2 regions of the Sediminibacillus dalangtanensis genome follow, and region 1 is predicted to be linked to the other one. Evidence: a T-box and tRNA genes for the amino acid it is inferred to sense, from the RefSeq annotation. Region 1 holds a T-box; the other holds one or more tRNA genes.

What was found. A T-box is a leader RNA that pairs with one kind of tRNA and senses whether it is charged. The one in region 1 lies ahead of pheS (phenylalanine--tRNA ligase subunit alpha), so its partner is inferred to be a tRNA-Phe.
Region 2: it encodes a tRNA-Phe, which carries the amino acid that the T-box ahead of pheS (phenylalanine--tRNA ligase subunit alpha) is inferred to sense. The anticodon was not compared.

The regions. Positions count from the first base shown of each region.
Region 1 covers NZ_CP046956.1:2,470,976-2,478,621, forward strand. Annotated here, with positions in the region: gene ERJ70_RS12465 (protein kinase family protein) at 1-758, opposite strand, end outside; gene pheT (phenylalanine--tRNA ligase subunit beta) at 1,036-3,465, opposite strand; gene pheS (phenylalanine--tRNA ligase subunit alpha) at 3,482-4,516, opposite strand; T-box leader at 4,681-4,912, opposite strand; gene ERJ70_RS12480 (TrmH family RNA methyltransferase) at 4,977-5,729, opposite strand; gene sspI (small acid-soluble spore protein SspI) at 5,828-6,043, shown strand; gene ERJ70_RS12490 (YhfM domain-containing protein) at 6,575-7,033, shown strand; gene ERJ70_RS12495 (lytic transglycosylase domain-containing protein) at 7,521-7,646, shown strand, end outside.
Region 2 covers NZ_CP046956.1:2,261,275-2,268,920, forward strand. Annotated here, with positions in the region: gene ERJ70_RS11415 (peptidoglycan D,D-transpeptidase FtsI family protein) at 1-258, opposite strand, end outside; gene ERJ70_RS11420 (MFS transporter) at 328-1,602, opposite strand; gene sodA (superoxide dismutase SodA) at 1,847-2,458, opposite strand; tRNA gene ERJ70_RS11430 (tRNA-Phe) at 2,924-2,999, opposite strand; tRNA gene ERJ70_RS11435 (tRNA-Ser) at 3,238-3,330, opposite strand; tRNA gene ERJ70_RS11440 (tRNA-Ile) at 3,340-3,416, opposite strand; tRNA gene ERJ70_RS11445 (tRNA-His) at 3,432-3,507, opposite strand; tRNA gene ERJ70_RS11450 (tRNA-Met) at 3,518-3,594, opposite strand; tRNA gene ERJ70_RS11455 (tRNA-Asn) at 3,599-3,673, opposite strand; gene ERJ70_RS11460 (Na/Pi cotransporter family protein) at 3,895-5,520, opposite strand; gene ERJ70_RS11465 (NfeD family protein) at 5,826-6,458, opposite strand; gene yqfZ (protein YqfZ) at 6,577-6,951, shown strand; gene ispG (flavodoxin-dependent (E)-4-hydroxy-3-methylbut-2-enyl-diphosphate synthase) at 7,067-7,646, shown strand, end outside.

The DNA.
Region 1 (7,646 bases):
CTCCAAGCTACCTCATAAAGACCCGGATCAGCTTCCCACTTGGAATAGGAACGATCTCTTTCACCACCCAGTAATCCAAACGCAATAGCACCCAAATTAAAGACAGTCGTAATAGAATCAATCGGGGCTCCAAGTTTATATTCTTCCGGGGATTTTGAACGATTAGAACCCCAAAATTCCTCCCCTATATCATTCATGGAGGGTGCTTTTCGATAAAAATCAATGTCGCATATTTTCGTTTCATCCTTTTGAAAATCATAAAGGATACTTCCATCATAGAAATCCACCGCAACATAATCCTTGGACTCCACATACGTATGAAAAGAAAAGATTGCATCTAAGGCCTTTAAACGTTTTTTCACATCCAATTTCCTGAATCGATAAAATGGTGACTTGGGGTTGGTGTATTTTTCCTTACCTCCGTACTGCCAATGAGCATGCAGACATTCCCCTTCAAACCATTGAAAAACTACTGCAAACCCATTACCGGTAGAAAAGGAATCAATTAGCTCAATAAGGTACGGATGTTCAAATTCTTGATAAACTGGTACAGCTTTTTTCAACCGTTGCACCGCATCATTCGGATTTCCTGTAAACTCAGTCGGTTTTGCACCGGCATATTTCACGAAATACTTTTGCCCATCCTTTTCTACTCCGAAACTTATATTTCCTGAATCTTGTTGGTCAAACACATAAAAAACAGTACCCAATTGCTCTAACCAGCTGAAGTCATGCTCTTCTTGTAGTTGAAATTTCATATTATCGAGTGTCAATGTAACGTAATTCGTTTGGGAGTCATTTTCCAATATAGGAACCTCCTGTAATTCATCATATATGTTTTATACTAATTTCCAGACAATAAAAGGTCAAGATACGAAATAGAAAACGCTCTCATCTATTAGGAAATGATAAATCCTTTTGTTGATAAACAGTACTGCTTATCCCTTTGATTTTTTTAAGACAGAAATGGATCTTATTAAATTAATAAAGTTAAAGGGGCTGCCCCGTAGATGGGACAGCCCTGTTTCTTTCGCATTAACCTCGCAATTCTGCCTGATGTTTTTCTTCTACTGCTGACAGAATTGCCTGATAGGACGCTTCTACTTCATCATCTTTCAACGTTCGCTCAGGGTCCTGATAAAATAAGCTGAAGGCGATCGACTTTTTACCAGCCTGTAGATGCTCACCCTGATAAACATCGAATACTTGAACATCCTTCAACAGCGTACCACCTTTTTCTACAATCGTGGCTTTGATATCGCCGGCCGGGATTTCCTGATCGACCACTAATGCAATATCCCTTGATACAGATGGGTAACGCGGAATCTTTGAAAAATCTGGTTCGTTATTTATCTGATCTAATAATGTCTCCATATCCAAATCAAATACATAAGTGTCTTTTAAATCATAGGATTGCTGCAGCGTTGGGTGCAGCTGACCAAGAAAACCAATTGATTGTGCTCCTAAATATACCTGCGCCGTTCTGCCAGGGTGCATTCCTTCTAATTTAGCTTGTTTAAATGTTACCACTATTCCTAATTTATCCAGCAATCCCTCGACAATACCCTTAACCAAAAAGAAGTCGGCTTGTTTCTTTTCCTGCTGCATTGGATGAAGGAGCCAATCCCCTGTAACAGCCCCGGAAACCCTTAATAATTCGCGGGGCTGTTCCGTCAATTTTTCAGTGGTAGGGGAAACGAATACGGTACCTACTTCGTAATAGGCGAGATTTGCCTGTTTTCTGGCTGTATTATACGAAAAAGAGGCCAGTAGTTCCGGAAGAATGCTTAACCGCAAGTTGCTGTGCTCTTCACTCATCGGCATCGATAAACGAATCGATTCGGTTGCATGCTCACGGACTTCCGGGCTTACCAGTGTTTCTGCCCGCTCTTTACTGGTCAGGGAATACGTAATGGCTTCCATTAAGCCAGCACCTTCCATATAATGTTTGATTTCCCGTTTTAACGATTGCCGTGATGTCAGGCCACCTGCCTGTCCTGCCCCAGCAGGAAGCGTGTACGGTAAATTATCATAACCGTATATACGCGCAATTTCTTCTACCATGTCCTCAAATATTGTAATATCACCTCGTCGGCTCGGGACCGAAACAATAAATATGCCATCATTTGCTTTAAAATCGAAATGAAGCTTCCGTAAAATATCGGAAATTTCTTCTGTGGTTATTTCCGTTCCAAGTCGTTCATTCACTTTTTCCGTGCTCACTTCTACAGTGGCTTCGGACCGGTCCAATTCATCAAATTCTACCGTGCCCTGCAGTACAGTACCTTCTGCATATTCGCTCAATAGCTGGCATGCTCTCAACCCGGCTCTTTTTATCCGGTCAGGATCGACTCCCTTTTCAAACCGGGCGCTGGATTCGCTCCGTAATCCATGATCTTTCGAACTTTGTCTGACTGCGGCAGGAGAAAAATAAGCAGCCTCCAATAATACCGTTTGGGTTTGGTCGGACACCTCCGAATCTGCACCGCCCATCACTCCTGCAATTGCTGTCGGTTCTTGACCATTGGTAATGACTAAATGATTGGATGAAAGCTCCCTCTCTTGATCATCCAACGTAGTAATGGTTTCCTTGTCACGGGCTCTTCGTACAACGATTTCTTTTGATCCAAATCGATCGTAGTCAAATGCATGCAATGGCTGACCGTATTCCAGCAAGACATAATTGGTAATATCCACTACATTGTTGATTGGTCTGATGCCTGCAGCAATCAAATAATTCCGCATCCATAAAGGAGAGTTTTTCACCTCTACATTTTCAATGACAAACGCTCCATAGTATGGATTAAGCTCTGCATCCTCTACCTTGACGGAAACATAATCCGCAGCCTTATCAGACGATGTGTTGATTGATACATCCGGTAGGTTAATTGGTGTATCCAAAATAGCAGATGTTTCGTAGGCGACACCAAGCATGCTCATCGCATCTGCACGGTTCGGCGTCAGGCCGAGTTCCAGAATTGCATCGTCTAAATTCAGCAATTCCAATGCATCGGAACCTACTTCTGCATCTTCCGGAAATACAAAGATGCCTTCCGCAAACTCCTTCGGCACAAATTTTTCTTCGATACCTAATTCTTGCAGCGAGCAGATCATCCCTTGGGATTCCACACCGCGCAGCTTTGCTTTCTTGATTTTTACATTACCAGGCAATACGGCGCCTGGTTTCGCAACCGCAACTTTTTGACCTTGAGCAATATTAGGGGCTCCGCATATAATTTGCAGCTCTTCTTCGCCTGTGTCCACCTGGCACAAATTAAGCTTATCAGCGTTAGGATGCTTTTCACAGGATTGTACATAGCCGACGACTACATTTGAACTTGTTTCTGCAACATACTCGATGCCTTCCACTTCTATCCCGGATTTTGTTATTTTTTCAGCCAGCTGCTCTGGTGAAATATTGTCTATATCCACATAATTTTTCAGCCAATTCAATGATACGAACATATTTTTTCCTCCTGATTTACGCTTTATGGTACTGCTTTAAGAAACGGATATCATTTGTATAGAAATGCCGGATATCATCTACACCATACTTCAGCATAGCGATTCGTTCAGGCCCCATACCGAAAGCAAAACCAGTGTATTCTTTGGGGTCATAGCCCGCCATTTCCAATACGCGGGGATGAACCATGCCGCCGCCCAGTATTTCGATCCAACCTGTTCCTTTACAAACAGAGCATCCTTCTCCATGACAGACTTTACAGGATATATCCATCTCAACTGACGGTTCTGTAAACGGAAAGAAACTTGGACGCAGACGGATTTCCCTTTCTTCACCGAACATTTGCTTGGCAAAGCGGTTCAATACACCTTTCAAGTCGCTCATACGTACATTCCGATCCACATACAGTCCCTCTACCTGTGTGAACTGATGAGAGTGGGTGGCATCATCGGTATCCCTGCGATACACTTTTCCTGGACAAATCATTTTGACTGGTTTGCTTCCCTGATATTTCCCCATTGTTCTCGCTTGAACTGGAGAGGTATGCGTGCGCATCAACAGCTCCTCCGTGATATAAAAAGAGTCTTGCATATCGCGGGCTGGGTGCCCCTTCGGAAGGTTAAGTGCCTCAAAATTGTAATAATCTGTTTCGACTTCAGGACCTTCCCGTACTTCGAATCCCATGCCGATGAACAAATCCTCGATTTCTTCGATAATGGAAGTCAGTAAATGCGGTCCGCCTACAGTGACCGGACGGCCCGGCAATGTGACGTCGATTGTTTCCTTTTTGAGTTTTTCCTCCAGCTCTCTTGCCTCGAGTTTTTCTTTTTTCACGTCCAGTTCACCGGCTATTGCTTCCCTTACTTTGTTTGCCAGCTCCCCGATGACAGGCCGCTCTTCTTTCGACAGCTTGCCCATTCCACGTAAAACTTCCGTAATCGGTCCTTTTTTCCCAAGGTAAGCCACCCTTATATCCTGGAGATCCTTCAACGTGTCTGCCTGTTCTACCTTGGCCAGCGCTTCCTCTTTTAGTTCTTGTAATCGTTCCCTCATGTGCAGGAACCTCCTTTTCGTCATCAAGTGATAATTTAGCCGATTTACGATTCCTCGCTCGTCCTGTTTTCTACCGCAATAAGAAGCGTTTTGTTTAGCTCCAGCAAGTCTCGCATCAGAACTTACACCTCTTATCACATAAAAAAGCCCCGTCCCTCTATAAAAGAAGGGACGAGACTTATGTATCGCGGTACCACCCTTGTTGGTGCCTGATGCACCCACTCGTGTTTGATAACGGAATAAATCCGGAACACCATTACTTGCCGGAAAACAAGGTCCAAGTGTCGGCTCCAGAGTGAAAATTCAATCATTACCACGATAGAAATGCTTTCAGTCTATGGCATTTCCTCCCTAAATCGATTTGTAATCATTTACTGACTCTTTCTCGGCCTGTAAATATAATACATGTTATTTTATTATTATAGAAAAAGCATTCGTTTCTTGCAAGCCTTAACGTCCATTACTTTTCGCCTGAAGCAAGATGATAAAGCAAGATGCCTGCAGCTACACTGACATTTAAAGATTCTGCTTTGCCGAAAATCGGAATGGACACGATGTCGTTTACCTTTTCCAATATCGACGAAGAAATTCCCGCACCCTCGTTTCCGACAACCAGTGCTGCTTTTCTTGGTACCGGTAAAGCCGTATATGGTCGGGCATTTTCCAATGCAGCACCCCATACTGCGAAATCATCATTCTGTAATTGGTCAATTATCGGGAGTAGATCGGTTTGAAAAATCGGCAGATGGAAAATAGATCCCTGAGTCGAGCGCAATACTTTGTCATTATAAATATCCGCAGACCCAGCACCTACATAAATTCCATCGAATCCGGCAGCATCTGCCGTACGGATCATGGTCCCCAGATTGCCTGGATCCTGAACATTGTCGATGAGCAGCAGCTTCTCAAACTTCTGTTCCTCAGGCTGCTTTACTTCCACTACAGCCGCAATACCTTGAGGAGTTTTCGTATCGGTTATCGATTTTAAAATATGGTCGGTAACTATGATTGCTTCCTTATATTCAAGCCAGTCAGGGATTACCGCCCCATCAGCCAGAATAACTTCCTTTACGTCCCAATCGCTTTTCCATGCCTCTTCAATCATATGGTAACCTTCTACAATAAAGTTGTTTGTTTTTACTCTTTCTTTGCGTTTTTTTAATTTTTGCCAGTTTTTCACCCTGCTGTTTTGGACAGAAGTTATCACGTACATCATCCTTTTGGTAAATTCTTTTCTATCATACATATTTCCCTACATCGTGGTCAAACTATCTATCACATACTGAATAATTAAAGATATGAGGTGAAAAAATGGATTTGAATTTACGTAAAGCGATATTAGACAATGTAGCCGACAATAATACCGAACAATTAGAGGCAACGATACTGGATGCTATTGAAAGCGGCGAAGAAAAAATGCTGCCTGGTTTAGGCGTGTTGTTCGAGCTGATTTGGCAACAATCAGACGAATCCGATAAAGAAGAAATGTTGTCCGCTCTTGAAAAAGGGGTTCAACAAGCACAGTAACAGGAGAAGCGAAGGCGCCTTGCTCTTCCCGAGAAGCTTACGTCAGCAACAAAGCATAAGTTGTAGAACCGGATATAACCTACTGAATCATATAAAAAACACCCTTACACATCTAAAAATAAGTAAGTAGTTCCGTTTCGGTGGAGAAAGACACGAAATAGCATACTAATTAACGAGCCTGGGACAAAAGCATCGTGATCACAATAAAAACCGAACGAATTGATTGGCATTTAAAATTCGTTCGGTTTTTGCTTTAGTGGCCATGCTTTTGTCCCGGCCTCTTTTTTATGCTAAAAAATGTGGTTTGTGAAAGAACGCACTTAAACTAACGGATAGGACAGTGAATAAAGAACAATACGACAACAGCACAACGAAGCATTTCTCGTGATGATAAATGCTTTTTTTGTTTGAAATCGAATTAAGACATCTATAAAACATAAATAACATAATGATAAAGAATATATAATTATTGAATATCAATAAACATTTAGTAAAATAAACTTGTATTAAATAAGCGGCGGGGGAATACTTTTGAAAAAGTTTATGGTGTTAGCATTTTTGATATGTGGGGCTATTACTTTAGTTGGTTGCCAAGCTACAAAAGAACGAATGACATTGTTAGATACAATAACGGAAGTTTCCATTTCAAAATCTGGAGGATATGTTGGGTTAAATGAAAACTATTTCCTAACGATTAACCGAGTAGAAACGATATCAGGTTTTGAAAAAGTTCTGAAAAATACCAAAGGAATAAGTCATGATGTGGATGTGACTAATGAGAAACCTGACTACGACATATTGATTCGTTATGAAAATGGGAATACTCATGGATTACATCTCCAGCTTGGAAATGCGGGGGAAGAAAGCGTAATAATGTATATCGGTCACGAAAGAAATGGTTATATTGTTTCTCCTAAAGATACAAACGAATTAAGAAAGTTATTAGGTGTTAGTAAAACTTTGATCAACAAACGGGTGGCTTTCGTTTAACAAGGAAATAGGACAAAAGCGCAAGCGCCTGTTTAAAGGAGCACAGGCTAAAGCCGCCACGTCCTGTGGCAACGCCTGCATGACCCACATCGTGTGGGCCCCCGACAAGCTTAAGAACAGCCTCGGCGTGGCGCTTTTTGCCACACAGAGGGTGGGCTTAAGACCTCGAGGGGGTAGGCGCTGGAGCTGGACGTGGCTGGTTCAGCCAATAATGATCCACAGACAGTTAAATTTTTAATTTCCTATACAATATAAAAAAACGCTGGGGTATTAAAATTCCAAGCGTTTTGTTTGTTGTTATTTGTGCTGTTATTTACGGTGCAAAACATAGTGAGTTGTAATATGTTATTTCACCAGTTATTTTATATTTTCTCCACAGTATCGGAGCCACTTAAAAAATAAGGGTTTTTTTGTCGTTTTTACCGTTGCCGGTCCAGGCAAAATCAGGTAATATGAAAGTAACGACCTACCTACCGGAGGAACATACATGGAAATCAGACAACTTCAAAATCTCATCCAAATGCAGGCAATGTCTATTTTAAATGGAGGAAACGGTTCATCTAGTGATTCCGCCTTTCTAGAGACTGCCTTTCAACAAATACTTCAACAACAG
Region 2 (7,646 bases), 210 kb from region 1:
AGCAGTATAGGTAATCGAGCGGACCGGTTCATTATCTAATACCAGCCGCCCATAACGGTCATACATTTTCCCCCGTGGTACTGGTATTTCCGAAATCGTGTTCTCCGTTCGATCGATTTCATCCTGCGCTTCCTCGCCATTCAAGATTTGAACCACACCCAGCTGCAAGATCAAGCCGGAAAACAGCAAAAATACAAACAAAAACAATATATTTAAACGAAAGGGAAGTTGTGCTCGCTTTTTCTTCTTCTTTCCCATATCGCTCCCCCTTTATTAGTGTACATTACTGTTAGTATAACATCTTTACGGGGAGCAGACTATTATTTATCAACGATTTTCCTCTTCCGCCAATTCTTTGGAGATGGCTGGTTTTTCCCTTGGTTCTGTCACTTTCAAATCGATATTTTTCAAAAAGAAATAGATAATGAACGGCCCTACTCCGACTCCTACTAACAAATAAGGAATCGCAGTTTCCGCCTCGAAGATACTGACCGCTGTCAAAAATAAAAGAATCGATGTGATTCTGCCGAAGTTGAGAAATAATTCTCTTACGACAATATATTCAATCCGCATCTCGGCGGCTCTCCACGCTTTGCCGATGACATCGTACGTCATCGAGGCATATGGAACGAACAATATTGGGTAAGAAAAACCGATAATCCCTGCATATATAAGCAACGTCGTATAATCCAGATGAATAAGAATCAAAAATACGGACAGGCAAAGGGACAACCCGCCTATAAAGATCGCTCCCTTTCTCATTCGGGGTTTGATCAACCTAGTAGCGGTATAATAAAACACAAAAGAAAAACCGGAAAAAATCAGATTGAATGTGCCCAATGCCAATTCACTGTTGGTTGTGATAAACACCCAAACCGAAATCACAAAGACAAATATTCCTTCCCGTAGACCTTGAAAGGAATGGGCATAAAGGACCCTTTTCCAGTCTTTATTTTGATTCCGTTCTTTAAAAATCCTGACAAACCGGAATACCCCTTTAGCAGAACGACGTTTCAGAAAAAACGTACAGACTACCGCCAATACAAATAGAGAGAACGAAATGGCGAATATAACGGTATAGCCTTGAAAAGATGCCATCCTGGATATGATGTAACCAGCCAGTATCGGGCCAATCATTCCTCCAAACGACTGAAGTAGTCCTTGGAATCCATTGAAAAAGTCCCTTGTTTCTGGTTCGGTTACTTCGAAGGTCAGGACGTTAAAAGCTAGCCAGTAGAAACCATAGCCGATTCCGAGTAAGCCGCCCAGTAACATGTTATACTTGGCAGCTTGTTCACCAACCAGCAAAACAGTCATAAAGAACAGCGAGAGAAATAACACCCCCAGCCGTAAGACGATCACCCGGTCTACTTTTTTGGCCCAGCGTCCTGCCAGAATGAATGTAAGCGGCTGTAGAATATAAATAGCTAAATTATAGAGGGCAATTGCCATATAATCACCTGATTGCTTCCAAAGATAAATATTTACGAAAGTATTCGACAAAAAGATACCAAGTGAATACAGCCCGCCAATTGTCAGTAGCAATTTTAAATCCTTGTCTATTTCAATATCGCCTAATAGTAAATGTAAAGATTTTTTCATATTTCCCGTCTCCTTTACTGTTAAACTTAGTGTTTTCTAAAGGAACGGAGTTATACAAAAGACGCCGAATTGAAATATCCCGGCCGTAAAGGAAAAAAACACTTCTAACTATATAGAAGCTAAAGAATTGCAGGAAAAAGGGTGAAGCCGGTTAGACAGCATGATATCAAGACCTCTTTTCCTTACCATTAAAAAAGGACTTGATGAGAATAACTCATCAAGTCCTTTTGCTTGGAAACTTATCTTATTTAGCTGCTTCGTAACGCTTCGCAACTTCATCCCAGTTTACAACGTTCCAGAAAGCAGAAACGTATTCAGGACGTTTGTTTTGATACTTAAGATAATAAGCATGCTCCCAAACATCCAAACCAAGGATAGGTGTTTTTCCTTCCATGATAGGGGAATCCTGGTTTAGCGTGCTGGTAATTTCCAGTTCGCCATTGTTGACAACCAGCCAAGCCCATCCAGAACCAAAACGGCCTGTTGCAGCATTGCCGAATTCTTCTTTGAATTTGTCAAAGCTGCCGAATTTTGAGTTGATTTTATCAGCTAACTCACCGGATGGTTCGCCGCCGCCATTAGGAGAAAGTACTGTCCAAAATAGTGAATGGTTAGCGTGACCTCCGCCATTGTTACGTACAGCTGTACGAACTTTAGCAGGAACACTGTCGATATCTGAAAGCAAGTCCTCTAGTGATTTGTTTTCCAAATCACTGTTTCCTTCCACAGCGCCATTTAATTTTGTCACATAAGTGTTATGGTGCTTTGTGTGGTGGATATTCATTGTTTCCTTATCGATATGCGGTTCTAATGCATCGTATGCATAAGGTAGCTCTGGTAGTTCAAATTTAGCCATTGTTAATTCCTCCTTTTAATGATATGTAGCCAGAAAAAGGTGACACGAATCACCTTTCCTTCAAGACCAAGATTATCAAAGCGTGTTTTTTCTTGCAACTTTTATGCATCAAAAATTAGAATCTTTTCCATTTTTAATTGAAAAAACAGCATTCAAGGACCGACAAAAAGTATAGAGCCAGGACAAAAGGAGTACAGGCTAAAGCCGCCACGTCCTGTGGCAACCGCCTGCATGACCCACATCGTTTGGGCCACCGACAAGCTTAAGAAAAGCCTCGGCGTGACGCTTTTTGCCACACAGAGGGTGGGCTTAAGACCTTGAGGGGGTAGGCGCTGGAGCTGGACGTGGCTGGTTCAGCCAATAATTTTCCACAGACAGTCAAATTTATAATTTTCTATACAGAAAAAAAGACAAGCTGCAGAATGCTTGCCCTTACTGTTTACAATGTATTTTCATAAAGTAAAATGGTGGCTCGGGACGGAATCGAACCGCCGACACACGGATTTTCAGTCCGTTGCTCTACCGACTGAGCTACCGAGCCATAAATAGAATTTAAATAAGTTTTTTTCTCGCCCTGTTTATTTGCTTCGTGGTATTTCTAGGAAGTTCTGTGCTCGTCACGTTAATAGTACATTCGGTGAAGATGCGCTCCTCGCAAGCCTGCACATGGGAGTCCATTCAGGATGTTGGCGGCTCTCTACCGACTGAGCTACCGAGCCAATACATGCTTCATCATGCTTGCCACTTTTTCACATGCCAGATCATGTGAAATTATGTAATGGAGGAGGATGAGGGATTCGAACCCCCGCGGGCGATGAAGCCCCTGGCGGTTTTCAAGACCGCTCCCTTCAGCCAGACTTGGGTAATCCTCCTCGAGTTGTTGGTGGACCCTGCAGGACTCGAACCTGCGACCGATCGGTTATGAGCCGATAGCTCTAACCAGCTGAGCTAAGGGTCCTTGTATTAATTAATATGGGGCGACCGGTGGGAATCGAACCCACGAATGCCGGAGCCACAATCCGGTGCGTTAACCACTTCGCCACGACCGCCATATTAAGTTGGTAGCGGCGGAGGGGATCGAACCCCCGACCTCACGGGTATGAACCGTACGCTCTAGCCAGCTGAGCTACACCGCCATAGTGGCTCCACAGGTAGGATTCGAACCTACGACCGATCGGTTAACAGCCGATTGCTCTACCACTGAGCTACTGTGGAAAAATTAATTAGCTTTCGACCTAACTTGTAGAAGCGACGAAATATAATTTACCATGAATATGTACGATTGTCAATGCTTTTTGCAAATGTTTTAAATCAGCAACAAAAATAATAATAGCATGTCCTTTTCTTCCATTCAAGCATTTTTTATATTTTTTTGATTCGCTTCGTCATTTTCTCGATAATTAAAGGGTGCCAAACCCTTCCGGCACCCTTTTTCATTATTCCCCTAATACTTCTTCCGCTATATTGACCGCGTGATCGCCGATCCTCTCAAGGTTGCTGATGATATCGACAAAAACAATACCTGCCGGCCCGGAACAGGAGCCTTCGTTCATACGGATAATGTGCTTTTTCCGATAAGCCCGCTCCATTTGGTCGATTTGATCTTCTTTTTGTACAACCGCCAAGGCTTCTTCCCTGTCCATTTCCCCAAGCGCCTTAATCGCTTGTTTTACCGTAATTAACGTAAGATCAAACATATCATTCAAATCCTGCTGCGCTTGTTCCGTGATAACCACTTTGTTAGATATCTTATAATCGACCAGCTCGACTATATTTTCGAAATGATCGCCGATTCTTTCAATGTCACGGACGGAATCCATTAAAGCAGAGTGTTTAGCACTATCTGCTTCCGAAAAGGACGTACCTGACAAACTGACAAGGTACTCCGTGATTTCCTTGTCTAGGTTATTCAGCGCCCCTTCTACTTGGAGAGCCATATCTGCATGCTTTTGGCTATGATTATTCAAGTACAAGCTGGCTTCTTCCAAGCCTTTATATGCGTATTCGCCCATGCGGATGACCTCTTCTTTTGCCTGGTCAAGAGCGACCGACGGAGACTGCTGGATGAAAATCGGGTCCAAGTGCTTCGGTTTATACTCGATCACTGTATCCTCACCAGGTATCAGTTTTGTCACGATAAATGCCAGCGCCCCGATGAACGGAAACTGGAGGATTGTATTCGCCAGGTTGAAGCTGCCGTGAGCAAAAGCGATCGTCATTTCCGGGTTGAGATTGAACACATCCTGCAAATAAGAAACATACCTCGTATACAAAGGCAACAAAATCAAAAAGATTGTCGTTCCTATCACATTGAAGATAACGTGGGTGAATGCTGCACGTTTCGCTGCAATGGTTGCTCCGATTGAAGCAAGAATCGCAGTGATTGTCGTCCCGATGTTATCCCCGAATAACACCGGCAGTGCTGCGTTGATATCGATCGCACCCTGTTCGAACAAGCCTTGCAGGATACCAATCGTAGCACTGGAGCTTTGGACGATAAAGGTAAACAACGTACCAATCACTACGCCCAATACAGGAGTGGAGCTCATGTTTAAAGTCAAATCATGAAAAGCTTGTACATCACGTAGCGGAGACATTCCGCTGCTCATTAATTCCAAACCGTAGAACAGAGACCCGAATCCAAAAATCGTCTGTCCCAGGTAGGTCACTTTATTATTTTTAAAGAAAAAGAGCATAAATGCACCGACAGCCATAATCGGCAGGGCGTACTCTCCTAAATCAATACCAATGATAAAGGCTGTCACGGTCGTGCCGATATTGGCACCCATGATAACTCCTATTGATTGCCGTAGAGTCATAAAACCGGCATTAACTAGTCCCACTGTCAGTACTGTTGTCCCGGAACTGCTTTGGATCAGGACTGTCACAATAATACCTGCCAGCACACCCATAAATGGATTACTGGTGAACCGGTCTAAAATATCCCTCAATCGGTCACCTGCAGACTTTTGTAAACCATCTCCCATAAATTTCAGTCCGAGCAGGAAGATTCCCAGTCCGCCGACAAACTCGAAAATTAAGGATTGCACATTAATATCCAACGTTTCCCATCCCTTCACACATGCTGATTAGCTTGAAATGCCTCTCTCATTATTAATGAAAGCAGAAGAGTTTGTAAAGATTTTTCGATAAAATTTACGTTAAATTTACATTCTTGTTCCTCAAACGCCTCTTCCCTTCATCAATACATGTAAAAGCTGGTTTTTTCACCACTTTTTGCTAGCGGCTTCCTTTCTATTGGTTATGTTCCCCAATTTATTGACAGCAATCATAAAGTTGGCAGTTACATAACCGACAAAAAAGAGTACTTCACCTTTTCAAGATGAAATACTCTTTATAGCTTTTGTTACTGTTTGTTTTTTGATACTAATATTTTTGTTCCGTCCACTTGTACTACTCTGACTGCTGTTTCTCTTGGGATCCATTGACCGTTCGTTACTGCGCTGTAGTCCTCCCCGTCTACCCGAATGGTTCCGACAGGACGCATATCGGTAACAGTGATTGCCTCTCTCCCCACTAGGGACGCATACGTTTCGTTCATCGAATTATATCCTTTCTCACTAGTAAGCTGGTCGACCAAGGCAAGCTTTGACCACATTTCTCTTCGTTTAAATACTTTCAAAAACAGAAGCGAACAAAAGCCGCCAATAACCACTCCGATTATGCCATACAGTCCTGCTGTCCAATTGGGAGAGCTTAAGCCAATCGAAAGGATCATACAGACAGCCCCAATAGTAGCAAGGGTTCCGTCATTAAGAAATTTTCCATCTATAATAATCAACAACAGTCCGATCAAATAAATCACCATCATCAGTACAAATGCTCCTGGTGCCAAAAAAGACAGAAAATAGATGGTTATAAAACCTAAGCCGATAATTCCAAAAAAACCTCTCCTATTTACCAGCAGTTCGCCGAATAAAAATAAAGTACCTAGCCCTGTTAGGATAAAACTCATCCAGTCTGCTGAAAAAACGTCCATTTCCATCCCCCTTCCCGCTTTATATGATTTACGTTATCCCGAAGAAATTTGTTTCAAAAAAAAGGGTTTTAGTTTCTTTGTAGAATGTATATATAAATGAACAGAAGGCGGTGTTACGATGGGATTCCTCAAAAAAACAGTTGTAACTCTCTTCATCATATTATTTATTGTCAGTATCTTTAAAGACTTAACGGTCGGAACGTTAAACGGCGCCCAACAACGGACAGAAGAGCAGCCTGCCAATCCGTCAAATAGTCACAAGCCTTCTCAGAAAGCACCGCAACAAGATCAAATAGCCTACCAAGTAATAGAAGTGGAGGTGCGCCCCGGTGATACAGTACTCAGCATTATTGAAGAAATCAATCGAGCGGAAGCAGTTCTGGCAATTGACAGTATCGTCACTGACTTTCAAAAATTGAATCCCGGAACAGACCCCCAACAAATCCAGCCTGGGGAAACATACTTATTCCCTTTATATATAAGCGAGGAATGAAGTATCTGTTTTTTTAAGGTTTGTTACTTCTCAATTTAGCTTTTTCCCCTTATAATAAGCAATGGTACCTAAAATACCATTCTTGTTCGCGAATAAATAAAGGAGCGATATATTTATGGCAATAACCCACAGGAAAAATACACGACCAGTCAAAGTAGGCAATGTCATGGTCGGGGGTAAAAACGAAGTGGTCATCCAATCCATGACAACTACCAAAACACATGACGTTGAAGCAACTGTTAATCAAATAAACCGTTTGGAAGAAGCCGGATGCCAAATCGTACGTGTCGCCTGCCCTGATGACAGAGCAGCAGACGCAATTCCGGAAATCAAGAAAAGAATAAATATTCCTTTAGTAGTCGATATACATTTTAACTATAAACTAGCTTTGAAGGCAATTGAAGGCGGAGCAGACAAAATCAGAATCAACCCGGGAAATATCGGTAAACGAGATAAAGTAGAGGCTGTTGTTAATGCCGCAAAAGCAAAAGGAATTCCAATCCGTATAGGTGTTAACGCCGGATCACTCGAACGGCATATCATCGAAAAATACGGGTACCCGACAGCAGACGGTATGGTGGAAAGCGCACTTCATCATATCAAAATTCTCGAAGATCTCGATTTCCATGACATCATCGTTTCCATGAAAGCCTCTGATGTCCCTTTGGCTATCGAAGCTTACGAAAAAGCAGCAG